Regions from separate parts of the Chitinophaga pinensis DSM 2588 genome, predicted to be linked through region 4. Evidence: riboswitches for the same ligand, from Rfam matches in the RefSeq annotation. Region 4 holds a riboswitch; each other region holds the start of a gene.
What was found. Region 4 has a riboswitch for cobalamin ahead of CPIN_RS22175 ((2Fe-2S) ferredoxin domain-containing protein). Riboswitches for the same ligand answer to the same signal wherever they lie in the genome.
Positions count from the first base shown of each region.

Region 1: linked by a shared signal. The riboswitch ahead of CPIN_RS15585 (TonB-dependent siderophore receptor) and the one ahead of CPIN_RS22175 ((2Fe-2S) ferredoxin domain-containing protein) in region 4 are both predicted to bind cobalamin.
Region 2: linked by a shared signal. The riboswitch ahead of CPIN_RS19570 (DUF5074 domain-containing protein) and the one ahead of CPIN_RS22175 ((2Fe-2S) ferredoxin domain-containing protein) in region 4 are both predicted to bind cobalamin.
Region 3: linked by a shared signal. The riboswitch ahead of metE (5-methyltetrahydropteroyltriglutamate--homocysteine S-methyltransferase) and the one ahead of CPIN_RS22175 ((2Fe-2S) ferredoxin domain-containing protein) in region 4 are both predicted to bind cobalamin.

Region 1 covers NC_013132.1:3,862,220-3,866,418, forward strand. The annotation lists gene CPIN_RS15580 (PepSY domain-containing protein) at 1-331, opposite strand, end outside; gene CPIN_RS15585 (TonB-dependent siderophore receptor) at 400-2,820, opposite strand; cobalamin riboswitch at 3,001-3,193, opposite strand; gene CPIN_RS15590 (class I SAM-dependent methyltransferase) at 3,301-4,008, shown strand; gene CPIN_RS15595 (helix-turn-helix domain-containing protein) at 4,128-4,199, opposite strand, start outside.
Region 2 covers NC_013132.1:4,895,138-4,899,336, reverse strand. The annotation lists gene CPIN_RS19575 (TonB-dependent receptor) at 1-1,209, opposite strand, end outside; gene CPIN_RS19570 (DUF5074 domain-containing protein) at 1,433-2,485, opposite strand; cobalamin riboswitch at 2,648-2,858, opposite strand; gene CPIN_RS19565 (STN and carboxypeptidase regulatory-like domain-containing protein) at 2,927-4,199, shown strand, end outside.
Region 3 covers NC_013132.1:8,139,910-8,144,108, forward strand. The annotation lists gene pepT (peptidase T) at 1-993, opposite strand, end outside; cobalamin riboswitch at 1,232-1,442, shown strand; gene metE (5-methyltetrahydropteroyltriglutamate--homocysteine S-methyltransferase) at 1,602-3,911, shown strand; gene CPIN_RS37775 (cysteine-rich CWC family protein) at 4,062-4,199, shown strand, end outside.
Region 4 covers NC_013132.1:5,559,437-5,563,635, forward strand. The annotation lists gene CPIN_RS22160 (cobyric acid synthase) at 1-458, shown strand, start outside; gene CPIN_RS22165 (pyridoxal phosphate-dependent aminotransferase) at 455-1,483, shown strand; gene cbiB (adenosylcobinamide-phosphate synthase CbiB) at 1,462-2,415, shown strand; cobalamin riboswitch at 2,467-2,667, shown strand; gene CPIN_RS22175 ((2Fe-2S) ferredoxin domain-containing protein) at 2,811-3,176, shown strand; gene CPIN_RS22180 (HoxN/HupN/NixA family nickel/cobalt transporter) at 3,188-4,012, shown strand; gene CPIN_RS22185 (SDR family oxidoreductase) at 4,027-4,199, shown strand, end outside.

The sequences.
Region 1 (4,199 bases), 1.7 Mb from region 4:
AAAGCTCACCATTGTCGGCAAAGACGGCCAGGTGTTTATTCTTTTGTGTAACGATCCTGTAAATAGGCCGGTTCAGTAACATACCCAATCGGATAATAGTAACCGTATCTGTAAGTTGTGCTGCTGTAATCGCCTGTTTTGCGCTGAGATGGCATTGATCCATATTCACCGCTGGTAACTGTTGCAGGCGCTGATGATATTTCATCGTCGGATAACTCACATACATCATCACAAAGCCTGAGATAAACCAGATAACAAACAGAAGACTCAATACAAAGCCCAGGTACCGGTGTAGTAGCAGAATGATTTTTTTCAGCTGTTTAATAAACATTTGAAATATAATCGGAGGATGAAAGAGAGGCATCCCCACTACTTTTACAGCAGCAGGGATGCTGGTATTCAGAGGGAATATTTAAAAGTCAGCAGATAATTCCTGGTAGCACCCGGATAGAACTGATTTGTAATAATCACATTGGCGAAGTAACGCTCGTTGGCGATATTGTTTACATTCAACCGCAGCCCAATTTTACCGGTCTGGTAGCCAATGGCTGCATCCAGTATGGTATATGCCGGCAATACATATGTATTATTACTGTTGGCATAAGTATCACTCATGTAATTCATACCCATCCCCAGACTCAGACCACGTAAGGCAGTTTGTTGCAGTTGATAGTTTACCCATATGTTGGCCATGTGTTCAGGCGCCAGCGCCACTGTTTTGCCTGCAACAGCATTGATCTCACTTCCTGCAAAAGGACGATACTTTGCTTCCGTAAATGTATACCCGGCATTGACATCAAGCCCTGCCAGCGGACTACCTTGCAATTCGATTTCATATCCTTTGGAATCCGCAGCACCAACACGTTTGTATAGACCACCCGGCAGACTCTCCACCTGGTTATTCTTTCTCATATAATAAAGCGAACCAGTGAGTGACCATGCTTTGCTCAGGTCCAGCCGGGAACCGAATTCTGCCTGGTAACCATCTTCCGGATCAAAGGTTTCACCATTAGGTGCAACCCTGCGGGAAGGTTTGAAATAGGTGGAGTAAGACCCGTATACGGACAATGCTTCAATGGGCTGATATACCAGTCCTGCGCGGTACGTGAATGCGGAAGACGGGATGTCTGTTTTGGCGCCTTTATCTGTTACATGGTGAGTTCTGTCTATCTTATTGGTATAATAAGTGCCCCTGAAGAGATCATAACGGAGGCCCGCCAATGCTTTCAGTTTATCCGATAACTTCAGCCATTCCTGTACATAGAAGCCATGTACCTGCTCTTCTGTCGCCCTGTACTGTGTCTGATAATAATCGATATTACCCTGACTCAGCACCGGATTTTGTACCGCGATCTGTGCATAAAGTCCGCTACCAGAAATATTACCGTTGTAAGTTTTACGATCTAAGATGCTGAGGGAATAACCAAACAATAATTTATGCCCGATATTACCTGTTTGCGTCGTATACGTCAGCTCCAGCTGGTTTTGCAGGGGTTTGGTGATATGATTAAAATACAGGGGAGAGGTACGTGTCAGCGAGTCCATTCCTTCGTTGAAGGTCAGTTCCTCTGTTGAAAGATAATCGATGTTATCGTAGGAGTAAGACAGTTGGTCAGACAGTACGAGTTTACTGTTGAACTGATGCGTATATCGCAGCTGGAAATCGTAGCGGGTATTCTTCAGGAAATCCGCGGGATCATTGTAACGTGTATCAACGCTCATACCCGGGGCGATCTTACCGCCTTCCATTACGGGAATACCTGCATCTGTATCATATTTGTCTTTGTTAGCGCCAACACTCAGATAGAAGTTGTCACGCGAGGTTGGTGTGTATTCTAAGGCAAGATAAGCATTGTTAGTATTGACGCCTGATTGGCGATAGCCATCTGTTTCTGATAATCCGACGTCTACTCTGTAGGCGAGTTTATTATTGATTGCACCACCTGCACCAGCACGCATACGACGGGTATTAAAGCTGCCATAAGAGGCGGAGAATTCTGCTTTCTGTTCCTTAGAAGGACGTTTGCGTACCAGGTTAATGATACCACCCAGTGCGGAATGCCCAAATAATACAGAGGCGGGTCCTTTCAGTACTTCAATACGCTCAATATTAGCCAGGTTCGTACTGGGGGCACTGGTAGAGATGTTATGACGTTCATCTCTGACACCGTCTACGAGTAACACAAAGTTGTTGAAACCACGGATAGTGAAGTGCTGGAAACCGCCATAGGTAGTATTGGCACGTACGCCTGTCGTGTTTTTTATGGCTTCTCCCAGATCGTCTGTCCCTCTTTGTTCAAGTGTACGGGCAGAAACTGCGGAGGTGGTCAGCGGTAAGTCTCTGACAGGAACCGCTATTTTATTAATACCGGCAAAGGAGGATACCTGTGCGGTACTCACTGTTACTTCCGATAGCTGGCCGGTATGGCTGTTCAGCTGAAAGGAGAGAGAGGTTGTTTGTCCGCCGGTGACAACAGCCGGGTGTTTACCAGTGTGGTAACCTACGCCGCTGGCTGCGAGTGTATATGTCCCTTCAGGGATGTTTGAAAACGTAAAGCGGCCCTCCGTATCCGTTACTGTACCATGACCGGTGCCATGTAGTCTTACGGTGATATCCGCCAATGGTTGCCCCGTTTCTGTAGTGATCTGTCCGCGCAAATCACCGGTACGAGCTGCGTTTGTCTGCGATTGTGCATGGAGTTTGTTCACCTGTAAAAAAGGATGCACCATGCATACAAGCGCACAAAGAAAAACAACCTGTAAAGAGAAAGAAAAGTAATAATGACCTGTTCTGGCATTACCTGTTGTAGAAATTTGCATTGATAGCGTTGATGAAGAATATAAAAAAAATGTTCTTCAGCACTTTACCATGCGATCGGGTACAGCTATACAGAAAAGGCCGGAGGCTTGTATAAATACACAAATAGTCCACGGGCGTAATTGTTTATTACACCCCGGCTATACACCTCCATTCTCGACGTTGCTTCAGTCCACGAAAGCATTGCCAGCATAAAAAAGGCAGGTCTCCTGACTTGTAACATTGCTACCATCCTTCCCATCCGCCTTCGGCTGAACAGTGGATATTTTTTGGCAGCAACTGATTGTGTTACTTACAGTTGCGGGACAGTTCGTGATTTACACACGATTCCCTATTAATCTGCGGCTAAGCAGAACCTTTTTAAGTTGGGGAAAGAAAAAGAACTTGAACGGGGCAAATATAGCGTTTTTTTAATTTGCCCTTGCGTGTTCCCTTTTTCCAGTAAGCTGCTGCGTATTGAAAATTATTTTTATTTTTACCAGATGCCAGACAGACAAATACCTTACGCTTTTAACCCGGACATACGCTATCCGGCCTATCTCACAAGGAAGGCGCTCCTGAATGCGCTGACTATTTACATTCCTCAATTGAAAGGGCGTTTAATGGATTTTGGCTGTGGTTCAAAACCCTATAAGAGTCTGTTTTCTGTGGATGAATATATCGGTGTGGATTATGACAGTGAAGGCCATCCGCATGATGACGAGCCTGTAGATGTTTTCTATGATGGCAGACACCTGCCTTTCCCGGATCAGCATTTTGATGCAGTGTTCAGTACCGAGGTATTTGAGCATGTATTCAACCTGGAAGAGATTTTGCTGGAGATCAATAGGGTAATGAAATCAGGAGGTCGTATACTGATCACTTGTCCGTTTGCGATCTGTGAGCATGAAGAACCCAACGATTATGCCCGTTATACGCAATTTGCATTGCGCAGCCTATTTGAAAAGAGTGGTTTTAAAGTATTGCAGATAGATAAAACCGGCGGTAACATAGAGACGATTATGCAATTAAAGATTACTTATGTAGCGAAGCATATTCTACCAGTTTTCCGTAAAATACCGGTTGTAAGGTCATTGGCCCGTCTGGTCGTATATAGTTCCATGAACCTGTATGCGATGGTGTTAGCGGCTATTTTGCCCCGCAGAAAGGATCTTTATCTGAATAATGTCCTTTTGTGTGAGAAGTTATAAACTGTTCATCATTACTGCCGGTTAATATGGCGGTATTGCAATAATCATTCAATAAAAGAGGATGTCTGCTATATGGCAGACATCCTCTTTTATTAATAGCGATCTTCAGATACCTTCACTCACTTAAGTCCCTCGCGAAACTGTAGCGGCGTCATGTTCGTCTTGCTTTTAAAGAGTTTATTGAATGACTG
Region 2 (4,199 bases), 660 kb from region 4:
CGCCAACAGGTTTCCCTGCATTTCCACTTGTCCGAGATGCAATTGCGTAGCTGCAGCAGCCAGGGTCGTATAACGGGTAGGAATCGCGAAATGGTCCAGGTTAACAGCCGTCATTTCATTCAGCTGAAAGTCCGCCGAAAGCGCCACATCCCAGAAAGAAGTCAGTTTATACTGGTTAGCGGAGGAAATATAATATTCATGCTGGCGATAGCGGTTCATGAGCGGACCGTAATCCGTAATGATCGATGTATCAAGATAACGTACATAATCATACATATACTTGGCATTCAACAACATGGTATACCGCTTGCCGAATTTCTTGTTGTAGGAGGTTTGTACAAACAGATTGCGGTCCCACTGGTGTTGCCCGTTATAGAACTTATTACTGACAATAGCGCCAGGCAGTCCGCGGGTGGAATTGTAATAATAAACTTTCGCGTGCCAGGTACTGCTGTCTTTAAACTGCCCGTAGAGCCCCCCTTCTACGCGGGAAGCGTCTATACCGGCATTTTCCCTGACAGCGGTCGTATCATAGGTACCATTGGTGTACCTGAATTTATACCGGCCATTGCCATGCAGCCATTCACTGCTGATAACTGCTGACAGGTTACTGGAGATCTTTTGTTCCAGTCGTACCGAGGGGTTGACCATACCGAACGAACCGGTCTTAATAGCTACTTTGCCATGCGTGGTTTCTCCTTCATGAAAAATCGGTTTCCTGGATTGCAGATAAATGGAGGAAGCTGCAGAAAATCCTTTTGCAGGTTGAAGAATAGCGCCTTTCTGCGCATTATAAAGATCGATCTGTTCTATATTATCCAGCGAAAAACGCCCCAGATCCACGGTACCGTTCTGCGCGTTGCCCAATTGTATACCGTCATAAAATACGCCCACATGGTTCGTTCCCATACTGCGTACGTTCAGGGTTTTGAGTCCACCTAAGCCACCGTAATCTTTCAGCTGTACCCCTGAAAAGAAGCGTACGGCGTCAGCCACAGACAGGCTATTCATCTTCTCCAGCGCAACACCGCTCAGTGTCTGTACAGGAGAAACGGAATTATTCTTACTGGAAAAAATGGTAACGCCCTGTAGCATCCGGGCAGCAGCAGTATCTTTTGGTACTGCTGCTGCGGATGCCGGCTTCGCCTTATCCTGTGCAAACAGAGATAGCGGCAGAAAGGAAAGAAGTATAAGAAGACGGTAAGTCAATTAAATGTTGTTTTAACTACAAAAGCTCCCAGTTAAGAATTAGGAATTAAGAATTAGGAATTAAGAATTAAGAATTAAGAATTAAGAATTAAGAATTAAGAATTTATCATTTATTGACGCCTCGGGTGCATTCTAAGCTGAATACCACGCCGGCCCATATTGATATTAGGAACGTCCTTTCTTCTGGAAGGCTAACCAATTCTTAATTCTTAATTCCTAATTCCTAATTGATTATCATGCCCGGGAAGAAATACCCCTTGTAACTCGTTGCGTGCAGCAGCGCGCCATTTGCCGCACTATGTATATACAGCTGGTTATTAATATCAGCGCCATACAGATTCGCATTACTGTTCAGCACCAGTATATTTCTGATACGATCAAACCAGATACCCTTTCCGAAGAAGTACTGTCCTGAAGGCAATGTGATAAATGGCGTATTCAGAGATGCTGCCTGTCCCGGAAGATATTTATAGACTTTATTGTTACCGGAGATTATATAGATCGCATTTTCAGTGGTAGATGCTACCATCGAGCTGCTATTGTAGGTAAATTCATTGTAATACACCGGGAAATTGGTGGTGATGCTGTCTACAGACAATGCACCGGCATTGATCTTTTTCAGCTGTGTTTTCGAAGCCGCCCATACGCTACCGTCCTGGCTTTGTACAAAGCCAGATACTGCTGTACCGAGTTTCTTTGCGACACTGTAGTCATTGGTATTGAGTACCACGATACCATCGTTCACAGACAGGAGAAAAATATGATTGCCACTTCTGAACATATCTGTTACTTCTCCTGTTACCCCTGGAATGGCCGTGCCGAGCGTAAGGTTAGTCAGGTTTACGGGGAAAACGCCGGTGCTGGTACTTAGCAAACCTCTTGTTTCATCCACACCGACAAATGAACGGCCATCATCGCCCGGCAAAGACTCGATACGATTGGTTTCTTTTAATGTTTTGGCATCCAGCACGACCATTGGAGCGCCGTATTTACCAACAAGATATATTTTATTATTATAAACGGTACCAAACTCCATGGTACTGGTATTCGGACCTAATGTTTTACCGGGATTTTCAGCGCTGTAGACGTATTCTATTACCGTATCCTTGTCATAGTCAAAGAAGTTAAGATCCCCTGCTCTTGTACCATAGTTACCTTCCGTTACCATCAGAAAGCCGGTGCCATACTTTGATGGGATGACTACATCATCATCCGTTTTACAGGCAGCGGCTAGTAACAGACCACCTAATAACCAGAGGCGTAAATTTTTATACATACATCGAATTTTTATTACAATAGATAAGTTTAGTCTGGACAATAATTTTTACTAAACGGCAGTCAAACCGTCTATTTGGGGCATATCTTCAGCGGACTTTTAAACTACTTGAAATAAGCCTAAAGGCTATTACAACATCAGCGCTTTTCACCCGAAGACACGATATAGCTGTTGCAACTGGCAGGTCTTCTGGCTCTCCTGCTTTTCCCGGGCCTTCCCGTTCCGCCTGGGGCGGACAGTGGCTTTGAAGAGTATACCGGAAAAAACGAACGCGTATTGCGATACAGGATTACAGCTACGGGGATAGCTCCGGAGTTACACCGGATTCCCTATTAATTCGCCTTCAGGCGAAACCAAATGCGGCACAAACCTACTGTATGAGCAGTAAATATCCAAAAAGAAAAATACGTAGTATCTTGCCGCAAATTCAAAACTGTTCTGTTGAAACAACTATTTCTGATAGTAGCATTCCTCTTCGGGAGCTACTCCAGCTATGCCCAAAGCCTGCTTAACAAAACCGTCTCAGTCATCGCAGACCGCAAACCCCTGGCTGCTGTACTGGACGATATCAGTATGCAGGGGGATTTCCATTTCTCTTATGTCAAGGAATTTATTCATGATGATAGCCTGGTGACGGTCAATGTCAGCAATCGCTCTGTCAAACAAGTGCTCGACATATTGTTTCAGGGCAATTTCCAGTTCCGCGAGATCGGTAATCAGATCATTATACAACCCGGCACCTCTTCAAAAGAGAAGTGGTATGTAGTCAGCGGACAAATCAAAGACGCCACCACCGGGCGTCCTATCGTGAATGCCAGTGTCTATGAAGGCGTACAGCTGATCTCTACCCTAACCGATGATCAGGGGTATTTCAGGCTGCGTCTCCGTGAAAAGGAAAGAACCGCGGCCATGCTGACCGTCAGCAAGGAACTGTACCGCGACACCATCATGCTGGTACCTGGCGGGCATGACCAGGAAATGAACGCCACTATCAAACCCGCAGCCCCTATACAATTATCAATAGTAGACGTCAATCAACATACACATGTAGAACAGACTTTCTTTGGCCGTTTCTTCCTGTCTTCCAAACAGCGGATGCAGAGTTTGAACCTGAGTGACTTCTTTACCCGCCAACCCTATCAATACTCCCTCTTACCTGCTTTAGGCACACATGGAAAGTTGGGTTCGCAGGTGGTAAATAAATTTTCCATGAACCTGATAGGTGGCTATACCGCCGGTCTGAGTGGTGTCGAAATAGCCGGCATCTTCAATATTGACCAGAAAGCTGTCAAGTGGGTACAGGTAGCCGGCGTCTTTAATATAGTAGGCGGACATTTCAGCGGCGTACAGGTGGGGGGCATACATAATCACATTATGGACTCACTGAAGGGCTTACAGGTAGGCGGGGTTAGTAATATCCTGAAATACGATTTCCGTGGCGCACAGATCGGCGGCGTCTACAACCGGTCCGGTAGTGGTGGCAATGGTATGCAGATCGGCGGTATACTGAATAGTACGGGTGGGCCCATAAAAGGCGCACAGATCTCCGGCGCTGTTAATCTTGCGGGGGGAAATATTAAGGGTACACAGATCGGCGGTGTCCTGAATAGTACGATGGGGGTTATGAACGGCGCCCAGATCTCCGGGGCTATTAACTTTGGACGGGACACAGTTGACGGAACACAGATCGGTGGTGCGGTGAATGTTGCCTGGC
Region 3 (4,199 bases), 2.6 Mb from region 4:
CACTTCTCTCATATTGCGGTATTGCTGTGTAACGGTAAGGGTGGCGCTGGCCTGTGGATAACGGGCCATCACCGTATTCATAATATTACGCAGGAAGGCGGCATGATCTTCCAGTTTAGCCGTTATGAAGTCACGCAGTATAAAATCGATCTCCGCATGTTCTACGATACCGTGTATCCTTACCGGGTGAATAAAGCCCTGACGGTCTTCCGTAGTTTCGGGTGACAGACTGTCTTTCGGAAGCGCATCCACGATTTCGCTGGCTATCTTAATGGCACTCACCAATTTATCCTTGGCTGTACCCGGATGTACGCTAACACCGTTTATGGTGATCTTTGCGCCATCTGCAGAAAAGCTTTCATTCTCCAGTGAACCACGTTCACCACCATCTAATGTATAACCAAACTGCGCACCCAGGCGTTGCATATCCAGTTTTTCCACACCACGCCCTACCTCTTCATCCGGTGTAAACAGGATACGGATATCGCCATGTTTGATTTCAGGATGTGCCAGCAGGAACTGTGCGGCATCCATAATTTCAGCTACACCTGCTTTGTCATCTGCACCTAACAGCGTAGTTCCACTGGCGGTAATAATATCATCTCCTTTTTTAGAAACCAGGTAAGGATGCTCGGTAGCTCTGATCACCGTACCCTCTTCCGGCAAAGCAATATCGCCTCCGTCATACTGACGATGAACAATTGGTTTTACATCTTTACCACTACAATCGCTGGAGGTATCCATGTGAGAACAGAAACAGATAACAGGCACCTGTTTATCTGTATTACCGGGGATCGTGGCAAACACATAACCATGTTCATCCATGATGGCATCTTTGATGCCCATTTCCTGTAACTCGCTGACCAGCAGGCGGCCAAGATCTTTCTGCTTTTCTGTGGAAGGAAAGGTCTTGCTGAGTGGATCTGATTGTGTATCTATCTGTACATAGCGCATAAAGCGCTCAGTTACCGTGTATTTATAATTATTGAACATATTGCAAACGTAAGGAATTTCGGATTCCGGCAAATAAGTACAGCCCGTTTTCTATGTCCGGCAGAAAAAATCACTGTTTAAATCGCAATTCTGATCCAAAACAGTACAATCATCTACATGAAGATCTATATAAGAACAAAACACCAAATAAAAATACTTTATAATAATTTTGTTCCACAATACTAAGTTTGCACAGAAAATAAACAAGGTTACTTATATTGTTGTGGAACTTAAATGCCACTCAATAACTGTTTGCGGTGTTCTTCCGGTAAAAAAGAAGGAATTAAAAAGGAACCGTGTGTAAATCACGGGCTGACGCGCAACTGTAAGTAACCTCCCGGGTTATGGCCGGCATATGTCCATTGTCGGGTACGTCTGCAGACGTACAGACGAGAAGGACGGTCATAACTGTTACAAGCCAGGATACTTGCCACAGACAGATTGATGTATGCTTTCGCGAATATGGAGCAGTCATCAGGTTATCAGCGCCGGCACTCTATTGTTGACATCCCGTCAGCGATCTGCCGCCTGTCCCTGCCCTTCTCATTCCCGTATCGCATACCTGCAGTAAGTCTCCTATTATTTCACTCCTTTAAAAACATGCAAGTATGCAAACCAACATTCTTGGCTATCCGCGTATTGGTAGCAACCGGGAATTGAAGAAGGCCAATGAAGCCTATTGGACCGGAAAGATCTCCCTTGAAAAATTACAGCTTACCGCCAGACAGTTACGCCGACAGAACTGGGAGACATTACATCAGGCAGGAATTGACCTGATTCCTTCAAATGATTTCTCTTATTACGATCAGATACTTGATATGTGTATCATGACCGGCGCTATACCTGCCCGTTTCCAGGCATTAAAGGAAAGTCTTGTTACACCGAGCAGTCCGGAGCTGTATTTCGCGATGGCACGTGGCTATCAGAAAAACGGATTTGATGCAACGGCCATGGAAATGACTAAATGGTTTGATACCAACTATCATTACCTGGTACCTGAATTTGATGCTTCACAGGAATTCAGTCTGCTGTACAATAAATGCCTGGAAGAATTCAAAGAAGCACAGGCGATCGGCATCCATACCAAACCTGTATTGGTAGGTCCTGTCAGCTTCCTGCTCCTGGGAAAAATAAAAGAGGAATCCTTACAGCTGCCAGCCTTGCTGGATAAACTATTACCGGTATACATCCAAGTATTACAATCACTTTACCAGGCAGGCGCTACCTGGATACAGATAGATGAACCTACCCTTGTACTGGACCTGACACCGGCACAACAGGACCTCTTCCTGCAGGCATATGCGAAGATCAGAAAAGCAGTTCCTGCACTGAAACTTCTGCTGACTACCTACTTTGGCGGATTACAGGATAATACAGCCCTGACCACACAGTTGCCGGTAGATGCTTTACATATAGACCTGGTCAGAGCGCCGGAACAACTGGATACTTTACTGGCGGCTTTACCTGCCGGTTTACAACTTTCTGTAGGTGTTGTGAATGGTCGTAACATATGGAAAAACAACTACGATACGTCCCTCCTGCTGATTAATAAGGCGATTGCAGCCCTTGGAAGAGAACGAGTACTCATAGCGACTTCCTGTTCACTGCTGCATACACCTTATGATCTTGAACTGGAAACAGACGAATCCGTACTTACACCACAGATCAAAAACTGGATGGCTTTTGCAAAACAGAAAGTGTATGAAGTGATCGCGTTGAAAGATATTCTGAATGGTCATGATGAATTGCTGCTGCAAACAAACCAGCACACCATGCAGGAAAGAGCAACAGCTGCTATTATTCATAAACCAGCTGTTAAAGCGCGCCTGGCAGCCCTGACGCCTGCAGATGCAGCACGTAAAAGCATATTCACTGCCCGTCAGAAAGCACAGGAAGAAGTATTGCAATTGCCGCTGTTTCCTACAACGACAATCGGCTCTTTTCCGCAAACAGAAGATATCAGAAAGCTACGCGCCGATCTGAAAAAAGGAGATATTACAAAAGAAGGATACGATACAGCTATTCGTAAAGCCATACAGGATTCTGTACAGTTACAGGAAAGCCTGCGCATAGACGTACTGGTACATGGAGAGTTTGAGCGTAATGACATGGTGGAATACTTTGGTGAGCAACTGGAAGGATTTGTATTCACAAAAAACGGCTGGGTACAGAGCTATGGTTCCCGATGCGTAAAACCACCGGTGATATATGGCGATGTGCAACGTAGTACACCGATGACAGTTGAATGGAGCAGTTATGCACAATCGCTGACAAACAAACCGATGAAAGGAATGCTGACAGGCCCTGTTACCATTCTTCAATGGTCTTTTGTAAGAGATGATCAGCCACGTGCTGAAACCACATTACAGATAGCATTGGCTATCCGGGATGAAGTGGTGGATCTTGAACAGGCAGGCATCCGGGTAATACAGGTGGACGAACCTGCTATCAGAGAAGGGCTTCCATTACGTCAGGCGGACTGGCAATCTTACCTGGACTGGGCTGTAAAAGCCTTCCGTGTATCAGTTTCCGGCGTGGAAGATGCCACACAGATACATACGCACATGTGTTATTCAGAATTCAATGATATTATCAGCAATATTGCTGCAATGGACGCAGATGTGATCACCATAGAAACATCGCGTTCACAGATGGAATTGCTGGAAGTATTCTCCACTTTCCATTATCCGTATGAGATCGGACCAGGCGTATATGATATTCACTCACCACGCGTGCCTACCGTAGCTGAAATGACAGAACTGCTGGAAAAGGCTATACAGTTGTTGCCGGCACGGAATATATGGGTGAATCCGGACTGCGGACTTAAAACCCGTAAATGGCCGGAAACAGAGCAGGCATTACGCAACATGGTAGCTGCCGCCCGCAACATGCGTGTAGCGGTTCAGACAATGGTATAAACATTACCAGATAACCATTTATCCATTATTCAAACCAATGAAGTGCGGCAGGATTTCCTGCTGCACTTTTGTATTATCTGCAAGATGCACATAGCCAGCACTTTAGGAATCTATTCCTGTTTACTAGATTATGATTCGTAACTTTAACGCATGGCTTGTCATGAAACCATTACCTGCCCACGCTGCAATGCAGCTTTTGAGTGCCGCGTTGGTTCTATCCTTCGCTGCCAGTGCCAGCAGGTAACGCTGACAGAAGAAGAGCGTGCCTTTATAGGCGAAGCTTATTCC
Region 4 (4,199 bases):
TGATGGGAACCGTCGTGGAAGACCCACATCATGTGGAAGGTGCGATTGAATCCATGCCCGGACTGGGTATCCTGCCCGTAAGCACTGTGCTGACAGAAGATAAAATCACTGAACAATGCAGGTTCTACTATAAAGGGCAGTCAACAGCCTGTGAAGGTTATGAGATCCATATGGGACTCACCAGTACCAGCGGAGAAGCACGTCCGCTGAATAATACCTTAAACGGGCACGCTGACGGATATCAGCTGACGGATAACTGCTGGGGCACCTACATACATGGCATCCTGGATAATGCGACAGTTGTGGATGATCTGCTGAAAGATCATGCGACACAGTCATCCGGTGCACCGTTTGATTACCTCGCCTTTAAAGAGGAACAATACGATAAACTGGCACAACACCTACGCGAACACATCGACATGGCATATATTTACAGACAATTAAAGACACAGTCATGATCAACGGGCACGGAGACGACAGATACCTGTTCAATTATCCTGTTAAAGCCGATTTTAGTTCCAATGTATACTACGAAGGCTTGGCCGGCGGATTACGCCAGCACCTGACTGATTGTCTCTATAAACTGAACAACTATCCCGAAGCCAATGCACAACGCCTGCAACAGGCACTGGCCGACTGGCACCAACTCAGCGCTGAGCAGGTACTGGTCACCAATGGTGCAACGGAAGCTTTCTACCTGGTAGCCCACGCATTTCGCAGAAAATCAGTTACTATCGCTATACCAGCCTTCGCAGAATATGAAGATGCCTGTCAGGCGAATGACCTCAGCATCAGTTATATCCCTTACGATGAACTACATCCCGCTACCCGCTTCACGTCAGATCTCGTATTCTTTGGTAATCCGAATAATCCTACCGGCGCAGTATTACACCCTGAAACGATCCGGGAATTGCTGGGTGCACACCCGCAGACGATATTCGTGATTGATGAAGCCTATGTAGATTTTACGGAAGCAATCATCTCTATGGTGGGCGCTATCGATCAGTTGCCCAATCTTATTATTATAAAATCACTCACCAAGACATATTCCATCCCGGGTTTACGACTGGGTTATATCCTCAGTAACGCGACTATCATTCAACAGATACTCGCGTCTAAAATGCCCTGGTCTGTCAATGCCCTGGCCATTGAAGCCGGACTCTATATCGCACAGCACAGGGATGCATTGGCATTGCCTATCGCGGACCTGCGGAAAGACACGCTGGACCTGATGGCTGCGGTGAAGCATATTGAAGGTATACAGGTCAGGGATACCCAGACCAATTTCTTTCTTTCGCGGACAAACACCGGTACTGCGGCTGACCTTAAACGATACTTACTGGAAAATGAAGGTTTGCTGATAAGGGATGCGGCCAATTTCAAAAGCCTTAGTCCACAACATTTCAGGGTCGCCACACAAAGACCGGAAGAAAATCAGCTACTTATAAAAGGTATTCAGGCATGGATCAGCAGTATCTCTTAATCATTATTCCCTTAGTGGCGGGCTATCTGCTGGACCTGGCATTGGGAGATCCACGCTGGCTGCCACACCCGATAAGGTTGTTTGGTCATCTGATCAGCTTTGGTACCAAAACACTCAACCGGGGGAAAGGCCGTTTCCTGAAGGGGATGATTTTGAGCGTCTTACTGTGTGCTATCTGCTGGCTATTCTTTGCCGGCATGCAGTTTTGGTTACTGCGAATACAGACACCCGCCTTTTACTACCTGTTCACCTCCATTTTCGTCTTCTTTGCTTTAGCCAATAAAAGCCTCTTACAGGAAGGCCGCGAGGTTTTTGACGCACTGAGTAGTCAGGGACTGGATGCGGGCAGAAAACGCCTTTCCTGGATCGTAGGGAGGGAAACCAAAAACCTCGGCGAAAACCAGATCAGAACTGCCGTCTTTGAAACCCTCTCAGAAAACCTGAGCGACGGAGTCATTGCGCCCCTTTTCTATTACGCCGTTGGCGGATTACCGGCTATGATGACCTATAAGATGATTAACACCCTGGATTCCATGATCGGGTATAAAAAAGAGGAATATTTCTGGTTCGGGAAATTTGCCGCCAGACTGGACGATGTGGCCAACTTCATTCCGGCGCGTATCACAGCACTGCTCATGGTACTGGTAGCCTTCAGCAGACGGGGACTGACCTACATCTTCAGATATGGCCACCAGCACGCCAGTCCGAATTCAGGATACCCGGAAGCCGCCCTGGCAGGTATTATGTACTGCCGCTTTGGAGGGCCAAATACCTACCATGGACAATTAGTAGTCAAACCCTATATTGGTGAACACCCCCGGGATATTGCCCACGAAGAACTGCGCAAAGTCATGTATATCAATCATGCTGTCACATTCCTGAGCGTTTTACTCATAGTCGCCACCTATATAATATACGCCGTAACTACCTGATTGACTGCACGCTGTTCTATTCTCCTGCTAAAAAGAGCAAATAATTACCTACATTTGAGCCAGTTTCTTGGTTTTCGTCCGGCCCAAAGCCGGCTGAAATTAAAAGGGAATTTGGTGAAAACCCAAAACAGTTCCCGCTGCTGTAAGTTCTGTAACAGCTTTTAACCAGTGCCACTGTCGTAATCCCCAATCGGATGGGAAGGCGTTAAGAGTAGAACGAGTCAGAAGACCTGCCAACAAACTATGTTTATCCAACACTTCGGGAAAAAAGTCATGGGAGAACGTAATGCACGTATGCCGTCCGGTATACATGCTTCCTGTTTTCTATCTTTTTGCTGAGGTCTTGTTTAATCATTAACGGGTAATTAATGTATTAATCAAAAGTAACGAGTCGTATGGCAATTAAAGATCTGACTAAAGTTCAGAAGATCCTTTTTATCTGTAATGGAGGCACCTGTAATAAAAACAACGCCGCTGATGAAAACACGGTACAGCTCAGAACGCACCTCACAGAGCATGACCTCAATGACGAAATCCACACTGTTCGTACCAAATGCCTGGGACAATGTACCTGGGGACCAATGATCTTTATGCATCCGGAAGGTCTCTGGTATAAAAATGTAAACCTGGATACCACCCGCGAGATCGTGACGCAACATCTCCTGAAAAATGAATTGGTACTGGAACATGTGCATTTCCCGGAAGCTGAAGAGGTAGCATCCAGTCCGCTTACGCTCAAAAGCCCTCAGCCAAACGAATAAAACCCCGGCACATGAACATCTTACAACAGGATCTGACCGGATTTATCGTCCTGGCCGTACTTGGTTTACGTCATGGACTGGACCCCGATCATATTACTGTGATCGACGGATATACCTACCGTCTGCATCTCCATAAAAGTATCTGGACCAGATGGGTAGGCACACTCTTTACTTTCGGACATGGGATCATGGTCACCGCCATAGCCCTCTTCCTTTGTATACTGAAGAATAACTTCGAAATGCCTCCTGCACTGGATATCGTGGTGGAATGGCTGTCTTCCGTGATGCTCCTGTTTATGGGTATTTCTAACCTGATCAATCTGACCCGCAAGGACAGTACACAGACAGGTAGTTTCCGTAAGCGACTGTTACCCAAAACCTTCAGTAACAGTCTGAATCCGTTTACCGTTATCATCACCGGTATCATATTCGGGTTCATCTTTGATACCTCCTCCCAGATCGCTGCATTCGGTTATGCCGTATCCGTCTCTAATCAATGGATCTATGCTATCATGGGCGGCGTGGTATTCTCACTGGGACTGATCATCACCGGTACCTGCGATTCCCTGCTGCTGAGCAAGTTACTCAAGACCTTCGATCAGAAAAAGATCCAGAGTCATCGTTTTAAACTGAATGTGCTGATCACGATCATGTGTTTTGCCATTCCTATGTATAAAATTGCAAGCGCCTGGAACGAGTCCCTGGAACTAAATGATTTCCAGAATAATATTGTCGGACTCGTTTTTATTAGTATCATTATATCTTTATACGTGGAGCTCTACCTGCGGCACAGATACGCCAAACAGGAGATCGCCAATGAGACAGACCCACGTTAAGGATCAAACATTATATGAGCAAAGCACCGACAAATATCATCAGCATATTAGGCTGCGGCTGGCTGGGTCTTCCGCTGGCAATCCATCTTGTAAAAGAAGGATATACCGTGAAAGGCTCTGTCACTTCGGAAGATAAAATGGGAGAACTGACACAGGCACAGATCCAACCTTATCAGGTCATGATCAC